DNA from 4 places in the Streptomyces sp. NBC_00234 genome. Region 2 is predicted to be linked to each of the others. Evidence: riboswitches for the same ligand, from Rfam matches in the RefSeq annotation. Region 2 holds a riboswitch; each other region holds the start of a gene.
What was found. A riboswitch is a leader RNA that binds a small molecule or an ion and turns the genes downstream of it on or off. The one in region 2 is predicted to bind cobalamin.

Region 1 (4,415 bases), 3.5 Mb from region 2:
TGCATGGCCTGGGCGCGCCCGATCTCCGCACCCTCGCGGGTGACGAAGGAGTTGAGCGACATGTTCTGCGCCTTGAAGGGGGCGACCTTCACCCCCTGCCGCACCAGCCACCGGCAGATCCCCGCCGTGACGACGCTCTTGCCCGCGTCCGATGTGGTCCCCGCGACCAGCAGCCCGCCGCTCATATCCGTCTCCGTCCCGCGATCAGCCGTCCGGCCACACAGACGCCGAGGGCCAGCGCACTCACCCGGCGCGACAGCCGCACCGCGCGTTCGATGTCCGCGGTCTCCACCGCGCGGCCGGCCGCCCCGTTGAGCACCGGCCGGTGCTCGGTCCGCCCGCCGTACGCGAGGGTCCCGCCGAGGCGTACGCCGAGGGCGCCCGCGAACGAGGCCTCGACCGGACCCGCGTTGGGGCTCGGGTGCTTGCCCGCGTCCGCACGCCAGGCCCGTACCGCCTGCCGTGGCCGCCCCCCGACGGCCACGGCGAGTGCGGCGGTGAGGCGGGCGCCGGGCCAGCCCGCGACGTCGTCGAGGCGGGCCGAGGCCCACCCGTACCGGCGGTACTGGGGCGACTTGTGCCCGACCATGGCGTCGAGGGTGTTGACGGCCCGGAAGGCGACGAGGCCGGGCACTCCGCCCAGCGCACCCCAGACGAGGGCACCGACGACGGCGTCCGAGGTGTTCTCGGCGACGGACTCGACCACGGCGCGGGCGATCTGGGGCCCGTCGAGGGAGTGCGGGTCGCGTCCGCAGAGATGCGGCAGCCGCTCCCGGGCCACGTCGACGTCCCCGGCGGCGAGCGCGCCGCCGATGGCGCGGGCCTCGCGGCCCAGTGAGGTGCCGCCGATGACGGACCAGGTGGTGGCGGCGGTCAGCGCGACGGCGAGGGCGGGCCGGTCGCGGACGGCGCGGGCGGCGAGCGCGGCGGCGCCCGCGGCGCCTCCGGCGCAGACGAGCGTGTGGAGGGCACCCCACCCGCGGTGGTCGCGCCACAGCCGGTTCTCGACCTCTGCGGCGGTCAGCCCGAACGCGGCGACGGGGTGTCCCCGGCGGGGATCACCCAGCAGCAGATCGCCGATCAGACCGGCCGTGGCGCCGTACGCGAAGATGCGGTCGGCACGCAAGGCTCAGCCCGCCGATGCACGGGTCGTTCTGATGGCAGGTGACACAGGATCGGGTGACACAGGATCGGGCGCACAGCGGCCGGGCATGGCATATGTCCTCACTCAGGGTCCGCGCCCTGGTTCGACGTGACCGGCGACGAGAGTCTCCTGGCTTCCGGATCCGCAGTTCCCCCCGGCCTTCCAGTCCGCGGACGGACCGTGACTTCCGGTGTGGGGGGAGTGCTCCCCGGTGACAGTGGCGGGACCGCGCCGGATTCGCACCGGCTTCCTCTTCTGTCGCCGTAAACGGCACGGGCAGTCCACCACGCTGTGCGAACGCCCGTCAACTCGCAGTTGACCTGCGGGGAGCCCCGCAGGCCAACGGCGATTTCGTACATATGTGGCCGCGGGTACGGCGGCCGTCGCGTCAGACGACGATCAGATAGATCCCGTAGGCGACCGCGGCTGCGCAGAGCCCGAAGCAGGCGTACGCGGCGGTGCGGGCCAGCGCGAGCGTGCCGCCGGAGCTGCCGGCCGAGGCCGCCGACGCCTGCTTGGAGAGGCCGACGATGCCGAGGGTGAAGAGGCCGACGAGCGCCACGGTGACCACGAGGCTGACGCCGAAGACGGAGGCGAGAGCTGCCCAGTCGATTTTCATGGTGGTGTTCCCTGCCCTGTCAGACCGTGGCCGGGCGGGCCGGGTCGGCGGTGGTACCGGCCGGGGCCGGGATGGTGGTCTTGATCTCCATGGCCGCGGTGCCGGTGGGCGGCGGGGTGACGGCCGCCATGGCCGTCGTGACGACGCCCGCGGGCTCGGGCTCGCCGTGCTGGCCGTCCGTCACGTTGGTGTGGTCGACCGGCTTGCGGCGCGACAGCAGCCAGATGGCACCGGAGCCCGCGACGAGCAGGACGGCGACGACGGCGACGCCCCAGCTGCCCTGCTTGGTGAGCAGCTCGGCACCCGCGCCGACCAGACCGGCGGCCGGCAGGGTCAGGCCCCAGGCGACGAACATCCGGGTGGCGGTGGACCAGCGGACCACACCGCCCTTGCGTCCGAGACCCGCGCCCATGACGGCGCCCGAGCAGGACTGGGTGGTGGAGAGGGAGAAACCGAGGTGCGAGGAGGCCAGGATGACCGTGGCCGCGCTGGTCTGGGCGGCGAAGCCCTGCGGCGGCTTGAGCTCGGTCAGGCCGCTGCCCATGGTGCGGATGATGCGCCAGCCGCCGAGGTAGGTGCCCATGGCGATGGCCACACCGGCGGAGACGATGACCCAGACCGGCGGGTTGGAGCCGGGCGCCAGGACGCCACCGGTGACCAGGGCCAGGGTGATGATGCCCATGGTCTTCTGCGCGTCGTTGGTGCCGTGGGCGAGGGAGACGAGCCCGGCCGAGGCGATCTGGCCGGCCCGGTAGCCCTTGGCGGTCGACTTCAGCTGTGCCTCGTCGGTGACCTTCCGGTTGATCCGGTACGTCAGCCTGGTGGCCAGCAGGGCCGCGAGACCGGCGACGAGCGGCGCGGCGATGGCGGGCAGCAGGACCTTGGTGACGACCGTGCCGCCGTCGATCGAGGACCAGCCCGCCGACATGACCGCGGCGCCGATGAGGCCACCGAAGAGCGCGTGCGAGGAGCTGGAGGGCAGGCCCACCAGCCAGGTCAGCAGATTCCACAGGATGGCGCCGACGAGCGCCGCGAAGATGACCTCGGTTCTGAGGCCGTCCTCGTTGACGATCCCGCCGGAGATCGTCTTGGCGACCTCCACCGACAGGAACGCGCCGATCAGGTTGAGAACGGCGGACATCGCCACCGCTGTCTTGGGCTTCAGTGCGCCGGTCGAGATGGTGGTGGCCATCGCGTTGGCGGTGTCATGGAAACCGTTCGTGAAATCGAACACGAGAGCTGTCACGATCACAATCGCAAGCAGCAGTGTGATGTGTTCCATTTACCCAGGCAATCGCTCGACGTCAGTGGCACGTGGACCGTAGGCAACCTGGGTGAACGGAAGATGAACTGGGCAGGGCGCTGTGGTGACCCTGAATGGAGTGCGGGCACTCCGCTTGTGTGGGGAGTGGGGGCGCGGCCCGTCCGTAGCCCGGTGGCGGCCCTCTTTTGGTGCCCGTTGGCGAACGTTTTCAGCCACTTTTCGCCGTTGAGGAGATCCTGGTCACCCGAGCGGCTCTCCCGGCGCCGATCCGCCCCGCACTCATAGGATTTCCGTATGAGCGATCAGCATCGGGAAGCGGTCCGGCGGGCCTGGGACGGCGTGGTGGCGACGGCGCGCAGAACGGCGGCCGACGGCCTCGTCGTCGGGACCTCGGGCAACGTGTCGGCCCGCGTCGGCGACATCGTCCTGGTCACGCCCAGCGGCGTCCCGTACGACCGGCTCGGTCCCGAGGACGCGGTCGGCGTGGACCTCGAAGGGCGCCAGGTGCTCGGCGACCTCGCCCCCACCAGCGAACTCCCGCTCCACCTGGCGGTCTACGGCAGCACCGACGCCGCCGCCGTCGTCCACACCCACGCCGTCCACGCCACGGCCGTCTCCACCCTCGTCGCCGAGGTCCCGCTCGTGCACTACGCCGCCGCGATGCTCGGCGGCCCCGTCCGCACCGCGGCCTACGCGCGGTACGGAACGCCGGAGCTGGCCGCGAACATGCTCACCGCCCTGCGCGACCGCACGGGCTGTCTGCTCCAGAACCACGGAACCGTCACCTACGGGGACACCCTCGACGAGGCGTACGACCGCACGGCCCAGCTCGAATGGCTGTGCCACCTCTGGATCACGGCCGTCTCGGTGCCCGGCCACCGGCCGAGCCTGCTCTCCGGCGCACAGCTGCGCGACGTGCAGGAAGCCCTGAAGGGCTACGGCCAGCCCGGCTGACGTCCCGGGGGAGACGGGGGCGGGCACCGGACGGCCCCCGTCCACTGGCACCCGCGCCGCGGACGCCACGACACTGGAGCATGCGCCCGGCAACAGCGACGGCAGCGGCCGTCACCACGATTCTCGGCGTCGGTGCGGCAGCGGTCGCGGCCGGCCGGTACGCCAGCGACGCCGCCCTCAAGGTGCCGTCCGGACGTCCCTTCCCCGCCGACCGCAGGCTCACCGTGCACGCCACGGCAGCCGGACAGGTCACCCTGACCCGCTCCTTCGCCGCCCTCAGGCCCGGTACGTACGGACTGGTGGGCCCGGGTGTCCACGCCGTCGTCGGCCCGGTGATCGAGGAGGCGCACCTCGGTGCCGACACCGTCGTCCGCAGACTGGAACGCGTCGTCCACGGAAGCCTGGAACCGGGCGCCAAGGTCCGGATGACCCCC
Region 2 (4,415 bases):
GGTCGAGGAACGGCGTACGGGCCGCCGCCATGTCGATCAGTCCGCGCTGCGGGATCTCCCACGCAGTGCGGTACAGCGCCCGCACCTCCTCGGGAATCCACGCGAAGCCCTGTACGGAACCGCTCGCCTCGCGCAACGCCTCCCGGGTCCGCGCGTCCCACACGCCGAGCTTCTTCAGCTCGTCGACCAGGTACGCGTTGACCTGGAGGAACTCACCGCTGAGCGTCTCGCGCTTGAAGAGGTTGGAGACCTGCGGCTCGATGCACTCGTAGACCCCGGCGATCGAGGCGATGGTCGCCGTCGGCGCGATGGCCAGCAGGAGCGAGTTGCGCATGCCGGTCCGTGCGACCCGGGCGCGCAGGGCGTCCCAGCGCTCCGGCCAGTTCAGCTCGGTGTCGTAGTGGTCGGGGTGCAGCACACCGCGGGCGGTGCGCGTCTGCGACCAGGCCGGGAGGGGGCCGGAGCGCTCGGCGAGATCGCAGGACGCCTCGTAGGCGGCGAGCATGATCCGCTCGGAGATCTTCGTGGACAGCGCGCGTGCCTCGGGGGAGTCGAACGGCAGACGCAGCTGGAAGAAGACGTCCTGGAGGCCCATCGCGCCCAGGCCGACGGGCCGCCACCTGGCGTTGGACGAGCCGGCCTGCTCGGTCGGGTAGAAGTTGATGTCGACGACCCGGTCGAGGAAGGTCACCGCGGTACGGACCGTGGAGTCCAGCCGCTCCCAGTCGATGTCCCCGTCGGCCACGAAGGCGCCGAGGTTGACCGAACCGAGGTTGCAGACCGCCGTCTCGCCGTCGTCCGTGACTTCGAGGATCTCGGTGCACAGGTTCGAGGAGTGGACCACGCGGCCCGGCTCGGCGGTCTGGTTGGCCGTGCGGTTGGAGGCGTCCTTGAACGTCATCCAGCCCTGCCCGGTCTGCGCGAGCGTACGCATCATCCGGCCGTACAGGTCACGCGCGGGCATGGTCTTGCGGGCCAGCCCGGCCTCCTCCGCCGCGCGGTAGGCCGCGTCGAACTCCGCGCCCCACAGGTCGACCAGCTCGGGCACGTCGGCGGGCGAGAACAGCGACCACTGGCCGTCGGTGTCGACCCGGCGCATGAACTCGTCCGGAATCCAGTGCGCCAGGTTGAGGTTGTGCGTACGCCGCTGGTCCTCGCCCGTGTTGTCGCGCAGTTCGAGGAACTCCTCGATGTCCGCGTGCCAGGTCTCCAGGTACACGGCGGCTGCGCCCTTGCGGCGGCCCCCCTGGTTGACCGCGGCGACCGAGGCGTCGAGCGTCTTGAGGAACGGAACGATGCCGTTGGAGTGCCCGTTGGTGCCGCGGATCAGTGAACCGCGGGCGCGGATACGGGAGTACGAGAGGCCGATGCCGCCCGCGTGCTTCGAGAGCCGGGCCACCTGGTGGTAGCGGTCGTAGATCGAGTCGAGCTCGTCGAGCGGCGAGTCCAGCAGGTAGCAGGAGGACATCTGCGGGTGCCGGGTACCGGAGTTGAACAGGGTGGGGGAGGAGGGGAGGTAGTCGAGCCGGCTCATCAGGCCGTACAGCGCGGCGACCTCGTCCAGCGCCTCCGGGGTGTCGTCCTCGGCGAGACCGGCCGCCACCCGCAGCATGAAGTGCTGCGGGGTCTCGATCACCGCACGGGTCAGCGGGTGGCGCAGCAGGTACCGGCTGTACAGCGTCCGCAGGCCGAAGTAGCCGAACCGGTCGTCCGCGCCGGCCACGAGCGAGCCACCGACCAGGGCGTCGAGCCGGGAGGCGTGGACCCGGACGAACTGGGCGGTGCGGTCCGCGATCAGGCCCTCGCGGTGTCCGACGGCGACCGAGGCGGAGAAGGAGACCGCGCCCTGGCCGGCCGCCTCGTCCGCGATCGTGCGGGTGAGGAGCCGGGCGGCGAGCCGGGAGTAGGCGGGGTCCTCGGAGATCAGGCCCGCGGCGGCCTCCGTGGCCAGCGAGCGCAGCTCGGCCTCGTCCGACCGGGCGTTGCGACCGCGCAGCGCGGCGGCGGCGACGCGGCCGGGGTCGGTGTCGGGCAGATCGGCCGTGAGGTCGGTGAGGGTCCGCAGCAGTGCGGTCCCGGGTCCGTCCGTCGTGGCTTCCGTGGTCTTCCCGGACGCGGCGTTCCCTGCGGCTGAAACCGGATCGGCTGGCGCGATGGTCACCGGTGCTCTCCCTCGCTCGGCTCGGGGCCGGCGGGGAGCGGGGGCAGCCGGGCAGAGCGGGGCCCGGAGGCGGCAGCACTGCGTGCGGCGTCCACCGGCCCATCCGCGAGGCCCGGACGTCTCTGCGCCCGGTTCGGTCGAGCCGGACGCGCTGTCGACAGGTCTTCGGACTTCGGATGCGCAAAAGCGCACCGATCACACCGTTGCGGGACAGTTCCGGATTCGCACCGGATTCCCCTGCGGCGACAGCGAGCACGAGCATACATGTGGGGGCTGCCCATCGAGGCAGCCCCCACATCTTGTGTCGTGCGAGCGGAGTGCGGTTACAGTGCCAGCCGGAACGTGAGCAGGGGGCCGAAATCGGGCAGGGGCTCCCAGTCCCGCTCCGGAGTCCGTACGAAGCCGAGGCGCTGGTAGATCCGGTGGGCGTCCCGCATGACGTCCTGCGTCGACAGGACGACCCCGGTGACCCCCTCCGTGGCCCGTGCCCGGTCGATGCACGCCCGCACCAGAGCCTCGCCGGCCCCGCGTCCGCGGGCCTCGCCCGAGACCGCCAGCATCCGGAACTCGGCCTCGCCCTCCAGGGCGATGTCCGCCCAGGGATTCCCGGACAGGGCGTATGTGACCCCGCCGAGAACCGCGCCCTCCGAGCCCACGGCGACCAGCACCTCGGCCTCCGCGGCCCGCCGTCCCACGGCCCGCAGTTCGGCCAGATACGGGTCCTCGGCCCCGAGATCCAGCAGACCGTCGTCGAGATACGCGTGAGCCGTGATCTCGCCCAGCGCTTCGTGCTCCCCGGGGCCGATGGGCCTGATCGAAATGTCCATGCGGGGAGTGTGCCGCACCGGGGGCGCATGGGCGTACCGGATATGCGACGGGCCGCCGCGCCTCCGTTGCCGGAGTCGCGACGGCCCGTTGCGGAGCGGTCGGTGCGGGGGTCAGTGACCGCCGGGCGCGCCCGCGGTGGCGGGCGGCAGGACCGTCTTGACGCCCGGGTCGCCCGCGTCCGCCGTGTAGTCGGACGGCGAGGTCTCGTCGATCCCGGCCGGCGCCTTCAGCGCGTTGAGGACGAAGGTGAGGACGACCACGACCACCACGTTCAGGACGAACGCGGTGAGACCGATGTAGCCGATCTCGCCGATGCCCGGGATCTCCTTCGAGGAGCCGCCGAAGTGCTTCTGGGTCGGGCTGGCGACGCCGTACGCGGCGACCGTCCCGTACACCATGCCGACCGCCCAGCCCGCGATCAGGGCCCAGCGGTGGAACCAGCGGGTGAACAGGCCGCCGACCAGTGCGGGCATGGTCTGGAGGATCCAGATCCCGCCGAGCAGCTGGAAGTTGATCGCGACCGTCTTGTCCATGGTGAGGACGAAGGCGAGCGCGCCGACCTTCACCAGGAGCGAGACCAGCTTGGAGACCTTGGTCTCCTGCGCCGGGGTCGCGTCGGGCTTCAGGAAGTCCTTGTAGATGTTGCGGGTGAAGAGGTTCGCCGCGGCGATCGACATGATGGCCGCCGGCACCAGCGCGCCGATGCCGATCGCGGCGAAGGCCACGCCCGCGAACCAGTCGGGGAACATGTTCTCGAACAGCTGAGGGATCGCCAGCTGGCCGTTGTCCACCTTGACTCCGGCGGCGATCGCCATGAAGCCGAGCAGCGCCAGCAGCCCCAGCATCAGCGAGTACAGCGGGAGGATCGTCGTGTTGCGGCGGATCACGTCACGGCTGCGGCTGGAGAGCGTCGCCGTGATCGAGTGGGGATACATGAAGAGCGCGAGCGCCGAGCCGAGCGCCAGGGTGGCGTAGCCCCACTGGCCCATCTCGCCCGGGACGAGCGCACCGCGCGGCTTGCCGGTGGCCTCGTTCGTCTGCGAGAACGCCTCGCCCGCCTTGGCGAAGATGTCGTCGAAGCCGCCCAGCTTGATCGGGATGTAGATGATCGCCACGGCGATGACCAGGTAGATCAGCCCATCCTTGACGAACGCGATCAGCGCCGGCGCCCGCAGGCCCGAGGAGTAGGTGTACGCGGCGAGCACCGCGAACGCGATCAGCAGCGGCAGGTCCTTGACGAACCAGTGCGTGGTCTCGCCACCGCCGACGCCCATCACGTCCAGCACCGCCTGGATGCCGACCAGCTGGAGCGCGATGTACGGCATCGTGGCGAGGATGCCGGTGAGGGCGACCGCCAGCGAGAGCCCCTTCGAGCCGAAGCGGCCCCGGACGAAGTCCGAGGTGGTGACGTACCCGTGCTTGTGCG
Region 3 (4,415 bases), 2.3 Mb from region 2:
GTGCGGGCGGCGAGGTCGGCGAGTACGAGGAAGACGGCGCCGCCGAGCGCGGCGACGGGCAGCAGGGCGCGGTGTCCGGCGCCGACGGCCATCCGGGCCATGTGCGGCACCATCAGGCCGACGAAGCCGATCGCTCCGCTGTACGCGACGAGGGCGCCGGTGAGCAGGGAGACGAGGACGAAGACGGCGGCGCGGAAGCGTGCGGTGTCGAGGCCGAGGACGGTGGCGCCCTCCTCGCCGACGAGCAGCAGGTCGAGGGGGCGGGCGATGGTGAGGAGCAGGGCCGTACCGATGACGAGGACCGTCGTGGGCAGGGCGAGCATGTCCCAGCGGGCCGAGCCGAGGCCGCCGAGCGTCCAGTACAGGACTTCCTGGAGGTGGTCGGCGCGGGCGGAGGTGACCAGGATCAGGCTGGTGAGCGCGGACAGGATGTAGGAGACGGCCACTCCGGCGAGGACGAGCCGGTTGGTGGTGAGGCCGGAGCCGCCGCGGGCCAGGGTGTAGACGAGCACGAGCGAGGCGAGGGCGCCGGCGAACGCGGCGGCGGGGATGGTCACGGTGGTGGCGAGTCCGGCCCCGATGCCGAGGACGATGACGAGGACGGCGCCGGTGGACGCGCCGGAGGAGACGCCGAGGAGGAACGGGTCGGCGAGCGGGTTGCGGACCAGGGCCTGGAGGACGGTGCCGATGACGGCGAGTCCGGCGCCGACGACGATGCCGAGCAGGACGCGGGGCAGCCGTACGTCGAGGACGATGGTGCGGAAGGGGCTCGGCCCGGCCCGCCCGGTCAGGATGTCGAGGACCTGGCCGGGCGGGATGCGGACGGAGCCGAGGGCGAGGGCGGCGACGACGGCCGCACCGAGGACGGCGGCGAGGACGCCGACGACGAGGGTGTACCGCAGGCGCCGGCGCGTGTCGGGGGCGCGGCAGCTCACCGGGCGGCGGCCGTCTCCGGGTGGAGCTGGGCCGCGAGGGTCTCCACGGCCGCGGGGGCGCGGACGCCCAGGACCGCGTCGGACAGCGGCAGTACGGCGAACCGCTTGTTCCTGATCGCGGGGACGTCGGCGAGAGCCGGGTCCTCCAGGAGGCGCTTCTTCTTCTGGGCGACGGTGGTGGCGCCGTAGTCGTAGATCAGGACGACGTCGGGCTTGCGGGCGACGACGTTCTCCCAGGAGGCGTCACCGAAGGGCTTGTCGAGGTCGGCGAAGACGTTCCGGCCGCCGGCCCGGGTGATCATCTCGTTGCCGATGCCCTTGCCGCCCGCGGTGAAGGCGGTCTTGTCGCCGCTGTCGTAGACGAAGACCGAGACGGGTTCGACGTTCTCGAGCTTCTGGGCGGCTGCGGCGTTGGTGGCCTTCGCGTCCCGGATCCAGCGTTCGGCGCGGTCGGCGACGCCGAAGGTGCGGCCGACCTCGCGGACCTCCTCGTAGAGGGTGTCCATGGCGGTGTCGCCCTTGGCGCAGTACTCGGTGTTGAGGCGGCTGTCGATGCCCGACTTCCTCAGCGCCTCGCGGCTGCGGCCGTCACTCGCGGCGAACGCGGAGTCGTAGCCGCCGTAGACGAAGTCGGGTGCCGCGGCGAGGAGCTTCTCGTAGGAGGGGTACTCCTTGGCCAGGACCGGGGTGGCCTCGTACTCCTCGGCGTACTCCGGGAGGACCTTGTCGTCGAGGTAGGCGGTGCCGACGAGGGAGGAGGCCAGGCCGAGTTCCAGCATCACTTCGGTGACGTGCTGGTTCATGGTGACGGCGCGCTTCGGGGGCGCCTCGTACGTCGTGGTGACACCGCAGTTGGTGACGGTGTACGGGAAGCCGGGTGCCGCTTTCGCGTCCCCGGAGCTCTTCGTCCCGTCCGCGGTGGAGCAGGCGGTGAGAGCGAGCGGGAGCAGCAGCACGGCGGCTATGAGCGCGGGGGTGCGCCTGGACATGGCGAGCCTCTCCGGGGGATTTCCTCGTCCCCTGGTCGATGCGAGAAGGCGGCAGGTCAGTTCCTGACTCCCGTTCCCTGTCCCGGAGATGACTCTCCCGGAGGGCTCGGTCACAGTGGCGGGACCGTGCCGGACTTGCACCGGCTTCCTGGTTCCTGCCGCCTCGTTGGTCTGCGTGCAGTCTGTCAGATGGTCGTCACGGACGGGTCAGTACGCCTCGACGACCTTGACGTCTTCCTCCGTGATCTCGCCGTCCACGATGCGGTACGAGCGGAACTGGAAGGGGCCCGCCTCGTCGGTGTCCGCGGTGGAGACGAGGACGTAGTGGGCGCCGGGTTCGTTGGCGTACGTGACGTCGGTGCGCGAGGGGTACGCCTCGGTCGCCGTGTGCGAGTGGTAGACGATCACGGGCTCCTCGTCGCGGTCGTCCATCTCGCGGTAGAGCTTCAGCAGGTCCGCGGAGTCGAACTCGTAGAACGTGGGCGAGCGGGCGGCGTTGAGCATGGGGATGAAGCGCTCGGCTCGGCCCGTTCCGGCCGGGCCCGCGACCACGCCGCACGCCTCGTCGGGGTGGTCTGCGCGGGAGTGCGCCACGATCTGGTCGTACAGCGCCTGGGTGATGGTCAGCATGGCGTTCAGGATATGCATGCGGGCCCGCGCGTACCGGGGAGTGGTACGCACGGGACCGCATGGTGGACGGGGCCGTTGGGGCGGCCGTTCGTCCGGGGCAGCCTCCGGGCGGGGTCAGCGCTTGACGAAGGCGGTGTTCTCGGGGTTGCGGGCCTTGAGCACCAGGTAGGAGACACCGAGGATCAGGGCCCAGAGCGGGGCGCAGTACAGCGAGATCCGGGCGTCCTTGTCGACGGCCATCATGACGATGACGAGGCCGATGAAGAGGAGGGCGAACCAGCTGGTGAAGGGGGCGCCGGGCGCCCTGAAGGTGGACTGCGGCAGCTCACCGCGGTCGGCCTTGGCGCGGTAGCGGATCTGGCAGACGAGGATCATGATCCAGGCCCACATGCCGGAGATGGTCGCGAAGGAGACGACGTACGTGAAGGCGTCGCCCGGCCACTGGTAGTTGATCCAGACGCCGACGAGCATCAGCGCGGCCGAGAAGGTGGTGCCCGCCAGCGGGAGGCCGTTCTTCGTCAGCTTGGTGAACGCCTTCGGGCCCTGCCCGTTGAGCGCCAGGTCGCGGAGCATGCGGCCGGTGGAGTACATGCCGGAGTTGCAGGAGGACAGCGCCGCGGTGAGCACGACGAAGTTCACGATCGCGGCGCCGACGCCGAGGCCCATCTGCTCGAACGCGGCGACGAACGGGGAGACGCCCGGCTTGAACGAGCTCCACGGCACCACGGAGAGGATCATGATCAGCGCGCCGACGTAGAAGACGGCGATGCGCCACGGCACGGTGTTGATGGCCTTGGGCAGGACGGTCTTCGGTTCCTTCGACTCGCCCGCCGTGACACCGACGAGCTCGACGGCGAGGAAGGCGAACATCACGATCTGGAGGGTCATCAGCGTGCCGCCGATGCCCTTGGGGAAGAATCCGCCGTCGTTCCAGAGATTGGCGACCGTCGCGGTGTCCCCGGCGTCGGAGAAGCCGATCGTGAGGACGCCGGCGCAGATCAGGATCATGCCGATGATCGCGGTGACCTTGACCATCGAGAACCAGAATTCGAGCTCACCGAAGAGCTTCACGGAGATCAGGTTGGCGCCGTACAGAATGAACGTGAATACGAGCGCGGACAGCCACTGGGGAATGTCCCACCAGTACGTCATATAGGTCGCGGCGGCCGTGACCTCGGTGATTCCGGTGACCACCCAGAACAGCCAGTACGTCCAGCCGGTCACGAATCCGAAGAACGGGCCGATGAATTCACGGGCGTACTCGGAGAAGGATCCCGACACCGGGCGGTACATGAGGAGTTCACCCAGGGACCGCATGATGAAGAAGATCACCAGGCCCGCGATGGCGTAGGCCAGGATGAGACTGGGCCCCGCCCGGTCGATGGCCTTGCCCGCGCCCAGGAAGAGCCCGGTGCCAATGGCTCCGCCAATGGCGATCATCTGGATCTGACGGGCTCCCAGTCCGCGCTGGTAACCCTCGCCCGCTGTTTCGGCATTCGCGGCCTCGTGGCCCGAGTGCCCCTTGTCGACCTGCGCCGATGTCATGGTGATGCGCCTTTCTCCACGCCGATCCGCGCCCTCGCAGGCTACGGATCAGGTCCTGATCCCCCCGGATATGGATGGAGTGCCGCCGGCGTTCGGCCGGTCTGTAGCGCCCCCGGGAACAGGGGTGGCGTCCCCGGGTGGTCGTGAAGATTTATCACGCAGGCCGGGGCAGCCCAGGAGTCATTGTGTGGCGCACACCACAGGAAAAAGCGGACAAGCGTTTCCAGGCGCAGCAAAAAAGGCCATTCAGGTGACGCGATCGTTATTCGGATTTGAGCGTCCGTTGAGCGAACACCTGCGGGGCGGCTACGGCATC
Region 4 (4,415 bases), 2.0 Mb from region 2:
GGAGACGTCGTGATCGAACGGATCCTGCCCCTGTACGTGGCCAGCGCGGAGACCTGTGACGAGGACGCGCCGCCCGGCACCCTGTTCCCGGAGGAAGAGGCGCTCGTGGCCACGAGCGTGGCCAAACGGCGGCACGAATTCGCCGCGGCGCGCTGGTGCGCACGCCGGACGATGGCCGCTGTCGGCCTGCCGCCCGCTCCCGTGCTGCGCGGCCACCGCGGAATGCCGCTGTGGCCCGCCGGCTACGTCGGCAGCATGACGCACTGCGACGGCTACCGTGCGGCGGCGCTGGCGAAGGCGGAGGACCTGAGGGGGCTCGGCGTCGACGCCGAGCCCAACGCACCGCTGCCGTCCGGTGTCTGGGAGATCATCTCGCTCCCGTCGGAGCGCGAACGGCTGCTGTCGTACGGTGACGTGGCGGCCCGCGAGGCCGGTTCGGAACCCGACGGAACGGGGACCGTTCACTGGGACCGGCTCCTGTTCAGCGCCAAGGAGAGCGTGTTCAAGACGTGGTACCCGCTCACCCGGATCGAGCTCGACTTCAGCGAGGCGGACATCACGTTCCACCGCACGTCACCGAACACGACCGAAGGCACGCTCAGTGCACGGCTGTTGAGGTCCGCGCCCGGCATCCCGCCGACGCTCACGGGGAGATGGCTGGTTCACGACGGCATCGCGGCGACGGCGGTCACCTTGCCGGGGTGAGCACGTCGGCCTGGTCAGCGGCCTTCGGAAACCAGGGGCTGACCACACGTCAGGTTCCACCGTCCGAGGCGTCCGCTGAGCTGGGTGAGCGTCAGTGGGGCGACGTCGAGGCGCCAGAACGCCGTCGCGGGCAGACCCAGCCCGTGGACGACCGCCGCGCGCACGACAGCTGGCTCGACGACGGCGAGCACCCGGCCTCTGTCCTCTCCCAGGCCGTCGAGCCAGCCGCCGACCCGCGCGCACAGCTCCGACAGGGACTCGCCGCCGTGCGGAGCGGCGGACGGGTCGGAGAGCCAGGCCGCCACGGCTTCGGGCTCGCTGTCGCTCACATCGGACAGCCGACGCCCGCGCCAGCGCCCCAGGTCCCAGTCCGCGGGAGCGGGTTCGGGCCCGGGCCGCAGGCCGAGCGCCTCGGTGGTCCGCAGACAGCGTTCGGAGCCGCCGCTGACGCACAGCTCCGCGTCCGGCACGCCCGCCGCGGCGGCGCGGGCACGCCGCACTCCGGACTCGTCGAGGGGTGCGTCCCCCTCGAACCGGGCCTCTCGCAGAGCGGCGTTCATCGCCGGCGAGACCAACATCACCCGTACCGTCACTTCGCTCTCCATTTTCTGAACGTGGCCTGTACAGCCCGCTACTTGCGGCGTTCGGGGGTCACCGCCAGGCCGATTGCACCATGGCGGTGCTCAGCCACAGGCGGTAAGGTCACGACGACCATGACGACGGTGTGACGGAAGCCGGTGAAAATCCGGCACGGTCGCGCCACTGTGAACTCGTACCTGTACGGGAAGTCAGACCCGGCACCGTCGTCTCAGGCACCACGATCGGGACGCGTGTTCCCCCAGGAGGTTCTGCCATGGCACAGTCTGCTGCCGTCACCACCGGCGCACCCGCCATCACTCCCATCTCGCTGAAGGCCCTTGCACCGTGGGCTGCCTTCTTCGGCATTCTCATGCTCGTCCTGCTGTACTTCGTCGGCGCCGAGCAGGGTGCCATCTCGGTCATCGCCGGCGAAGGCGTTCACGAGTGGGTCCACGACGGCCGGCATCTGCTCGGTTTCCCCTGCCACTGAGAACCGATACGCAGGGGACATTCTCGTGAACTCCATATCTGTCAGGGCTCTGCTCGTCCGCGGGATGCTGGCGGGCCTCGTCGCGGGCGCGCTCGCCCTCGTCGTCGCCTACTTCCTCGGCGAGTCCCAAGTGGACGCCGCCATCGCGCTGGAAGAGGCTCACCACCACGACCACGGCGGCGGCGAGGAACTCGTCAGCCGCACCATGCAGGCCACCGGCGGGCTCGCCACCGGGATCCTGGTGTTCGGCGTGGCGGTCGGCGGCATCGCCGCACTCGTCTTCTGTTACGCACTCGGCCGCATCGGCGACTTCGGCCCCCGGGCCACGGCCGCCTTCGTAGCCGGTGGCGCGCTGCTGACGGTGTACGTCGTGCCGTTCCTGAAGTACCCGGCGAACCCGCCGGCCGTCGGCAATCCCGACACCATCGGCCAGCGCACCGGCCTCTTCTTCCTGATGGTCGCACTGAGCGTGCTGCTGGCCGTCGCCGCCGTCATCCTCGGCAAACGGCTCGCACCTCAGGTGGGCAACTGGAACGCGACGATCGCCGCGTTCGCGGGCTTCGTCCTGCTCATCGGGCTCGCCTACGCCTTCCTGCCCTCGTTCAACGAGGTCGGCAAGGACTTCCCGGCCACGCTGCTCTGGCAGTTCCGGCTGTCCACCCTCGCCATCCAGGCGACGCTGTGGACCGCCTTCGGTCTGATCTTCGGATACCTGACCGAACGCCTGCTGGAGCCGCAGACGGACCGCTCGCGCGCGGGCACGGAAGCGGCGCCCCGGACGGTGGGGGCGGTGAGCTGAGCGGTGGCCGTGACCGGTCTGCCGGTCCCATGACACCCTGACTGATCCGTCCGACCCACGACGCGACCCGCCGGACACCCTCCGGCGGGTCGCGTCGTCGCGTCCCGCCGAAGTGCGTTCCCGGGGCAGCATCCGGTGGGTCTATGACTCCTCGTCGGTCCAGTCGACGAGGTAGTGGTGCAACTGATCGTCCACGCCGACGAGCCGCATCCCCGCGGCGGTCATGACGCGGTGCGACCCGGTGTTGTCGAGGTTGGCGTCACCCTTCACGGACGTGGCGCCCTGCGCGCGGGCGAACTCCAGCAGGGCGCGAAGCGCCTCGGAGGCGTACCCGTTCCCCCGGGCCGCGGGGACCACGCTGTAGCCGATGGTCACCTGGCCCTCCTCGTCGGGTGCGCCGTGGAATCCCATCCCGCCGATCGCCTGTCCGTCCTCCCGCCGCCTGATCTCGAAGGCGCCGAACGGCCGGGGGTCACCGACCGTCTCGCACGTGCGCACGTAGCGCCCGGCGCCGAACCTGTCGCCTTCGTCTGGGTACCCGGGGGCCCACAGGGCGTCGGGCGCCGGTCGGCCCGCCACCAGGTCAGCAGCTTCGGCCGGGCTCATCGGGTGCAGTGCCAGGCGTGTTGTCACAAGGTCATCCATGAACGCGGAGTATTCACGGGGTACGGGCCGAGCGCACCCGAATATGCCCCAGGAGGGTTAGCGCTGATAGTAGCGACGCTACGGATGGCGGGTAGCGGTGCTATTCGTTTGGTGTTAGCGTTGATATATCGGGTTGGTCCGAACCGCCGGCCCCTCCATGAGGAGCAATGCCATGAGCGAGCACAACGCCCCCAGCCGCCGCCGGGTCGCCGTCGTCATGGGAGGCTCCCGCGGCATCGGCCGCGAGAGCGCCGAACGGCTGGCGGCGGACGGATTCGCGGTCGTCGTCAACTACGTGGGCCGGCGCACCGAGGCCGAAGCCGCGGTCGCCGCCATCGTCGCCGCGGGGGGAGAGGCCCTCGCACACCGCGCGGACGTGGCCGACGAGGTCGCTGTCTCCGCCCTCTTCGACGCGGCCGAGGACGCCTTCGGGGGAGTCGACGTGGTCGTCCACGCCGCAGGCGTGATGACGCTGGCCCCCCTGGTGGACACGGACCTGGACGCGCTGGACCGGATGCACCGCACCAACATCCGCGGCACCTTCGTCGTCGATCAGCAGGCCGCCCGCCGCCTGCGCGAGGGCGGAGCGATCATCAACTTCTCCAGTTCCGTGCTGTCGCTGTCCCTCCCCGGCTACAGCGCCTACGCGGCTACGAAGGGTGCCGTCGAGGCCATGACGCTGATCCTGGCCCGCGAGCTGCGCGGCCGGGACATCACGGTCAACGCGGTCGCGCCCGGACCGACGGCGACGGCCCTGTTCCTGGACGGCAAGGACGAGGAGACCGTGGCGAGGATGGCGGCCCAGCCGCCGCTGGAGCGCCTCGGTACGCCACAGGACATCGCGGAAGTCGTTTCCTTCCTCGCGGGCCCTGCCCGCTGGGTCAACGGCCAGGTCGTCCGCGCCAACGGCGGCATCGTCTGAGGCGATCCACCTCGTGCGACGGCACCTGTTCCACCGGCGTCGCCCACTCCGGCGCCCCCTTCGCTTCATCGAGCCACCGGCAGAGGAGCACGGCCATGACTGTCGACCCCGCCGACGACGGCAGCGTGGCGGTCGGCGCCGTCGCCGCCCGTATGCGCACCGAGTTCCTCACCCGCATCGGCCTCGACGACCTCCTGACCACCCGTGCCGGCGTCTGAACTGCGCCGGGCGCCGCTTGATAGCGTCCGTCCGATGAGTACACGAGAGCGCATTCT

Region 1: linked by a shared signal. The riboswitch ahead of OG230_RS08040 (cobalamin biosynthesis protein) and the one ahead of OG230_RS23855 (ribonucleoside-diphosphate reductase subunit alpha) in region 2 are both predicted to bind cobalamin.
Region 3: linked by a shared signal. The riboswitch ahead of OG230_RS13265 (ABC transporter substrate-binding protein) and the one ahead of OG230_RS23855 (ribonucleoside-diphosphate reductase subunit alpha) in region 2 are both predicted to bind cobalamin.
Region 4: linked by a shared signal. The riboswitch ahead of OG230_RS32415 (CbtB domain-containing protein) and the one ahead of OG230_RS23855 (ribonucleoside-diphosphate reductase subunit alpha) in region 2 are both predicted to bind cobalamin.

The regions. Positions count from the first base shown of each region.
Region 1 is NZ_CP108101.1:1,845,190-1,849,604, reverse strand. Features, by position in the region: gene OG230_RS08045 (cobyric acid synthase) at 1-185, opposite strand, end outside; gene OG230_RS08040 (cobalamin biosynthesis protein) at 182-1,126, opposite strand; cobalamin riboswitch at 1,246-1,437, opposite strand; gene OG230_RS08035 (hypothetical protein) at 1,533-1,763, opposite strand; gene OG230_RS08030 (inorganic phosphate transporter) at 1,783-3,045, opposite strand; gene OG230_RS08025 (class II aldolase/adducin family protein) at 3,322-3,981, shown strand; gene OG230_RS08020 (alpha/beta hydrolase) at 4,062-4,415, shown strand, end outside.
Region 2 is NZ_CP108101.1:5,378,477-5,382,891, forward strand. Features, by position in the region: gene OG230_RS23855 (ribonucleoside-diphosphate reductase subunit alpha) at 1-2,161, opposite strand, end outside; cobalamin riboswitch at 2,301-2,423, opposite strand; gene OG230_RS23860 (GNAT family N-acetyltransferase) at 2,485-2,988, opposite strand; gene mctP (monocarboxylate uptake permease MctP) at 3,100-4,415, opposite strand, start outside.
Region 3 is NZ_CP108101.1:3,055,580-3,059,994, forward strand. Features, by position in the region: gene OG230_RS13260 (FecCD family ABC transporter permease) at 1-935, opposite strand, end outside; gene OG230_RS13265 (ABC transporter substrate-binding protein) at 932-1,924, opposite strand; cobalamin riboswitch at 1,962-2,118, opposite strand; gene OG230_RS13270 (M67 family metallopeptidase) at 2,132-2,554, opposite strand; gene OG230_RS13275 (amino acid permease) at 2,669-4,099, opposite strand; gene OG230_RS13280 (DUF2017 domain-containing protein) at 4,406-4,415, opposite strand, start outside.
Region 4 is NZ_CP108101.1:7,396,835-7,401,249, forward strand. Features, by position in the region: gene OG230_RS32400 (metallophosphoesterase family protein) at 1-13, shown strand, start outside; gene OG230_RS32405 (4'-phosphopantetheinyl transferase family protein) at 10-705, shown strand; gene OG230_RS32410 (histidine phosphatase family protein) at 720-1,310, opposite strand; adenosylcobalamin (AdoCbl) riboswitch at 1,408-1,555, shown strand; gene OG230_RS32415 (CbtB domain-containing protein) at 1,559-1,774, shown strand; gene OG230_RS32420 (CbtA family protein) at 1,800-2,573, shown strand; gene OG230_RS32425 (GNAT family N-acetyltransferase) at 2,715-3,206, opposite strand; gene OG230_RS32430 (SDR family oxidoreductase) at 3,391-4,140, shown strand; gene OG230_RS32435 (hypothetical protein) at 4,236-4,358, shown strand; gene OG230_RS32440 (TetR/AcrR family transcriptional regulator) at 4,393-4,415, shown strand, end outside.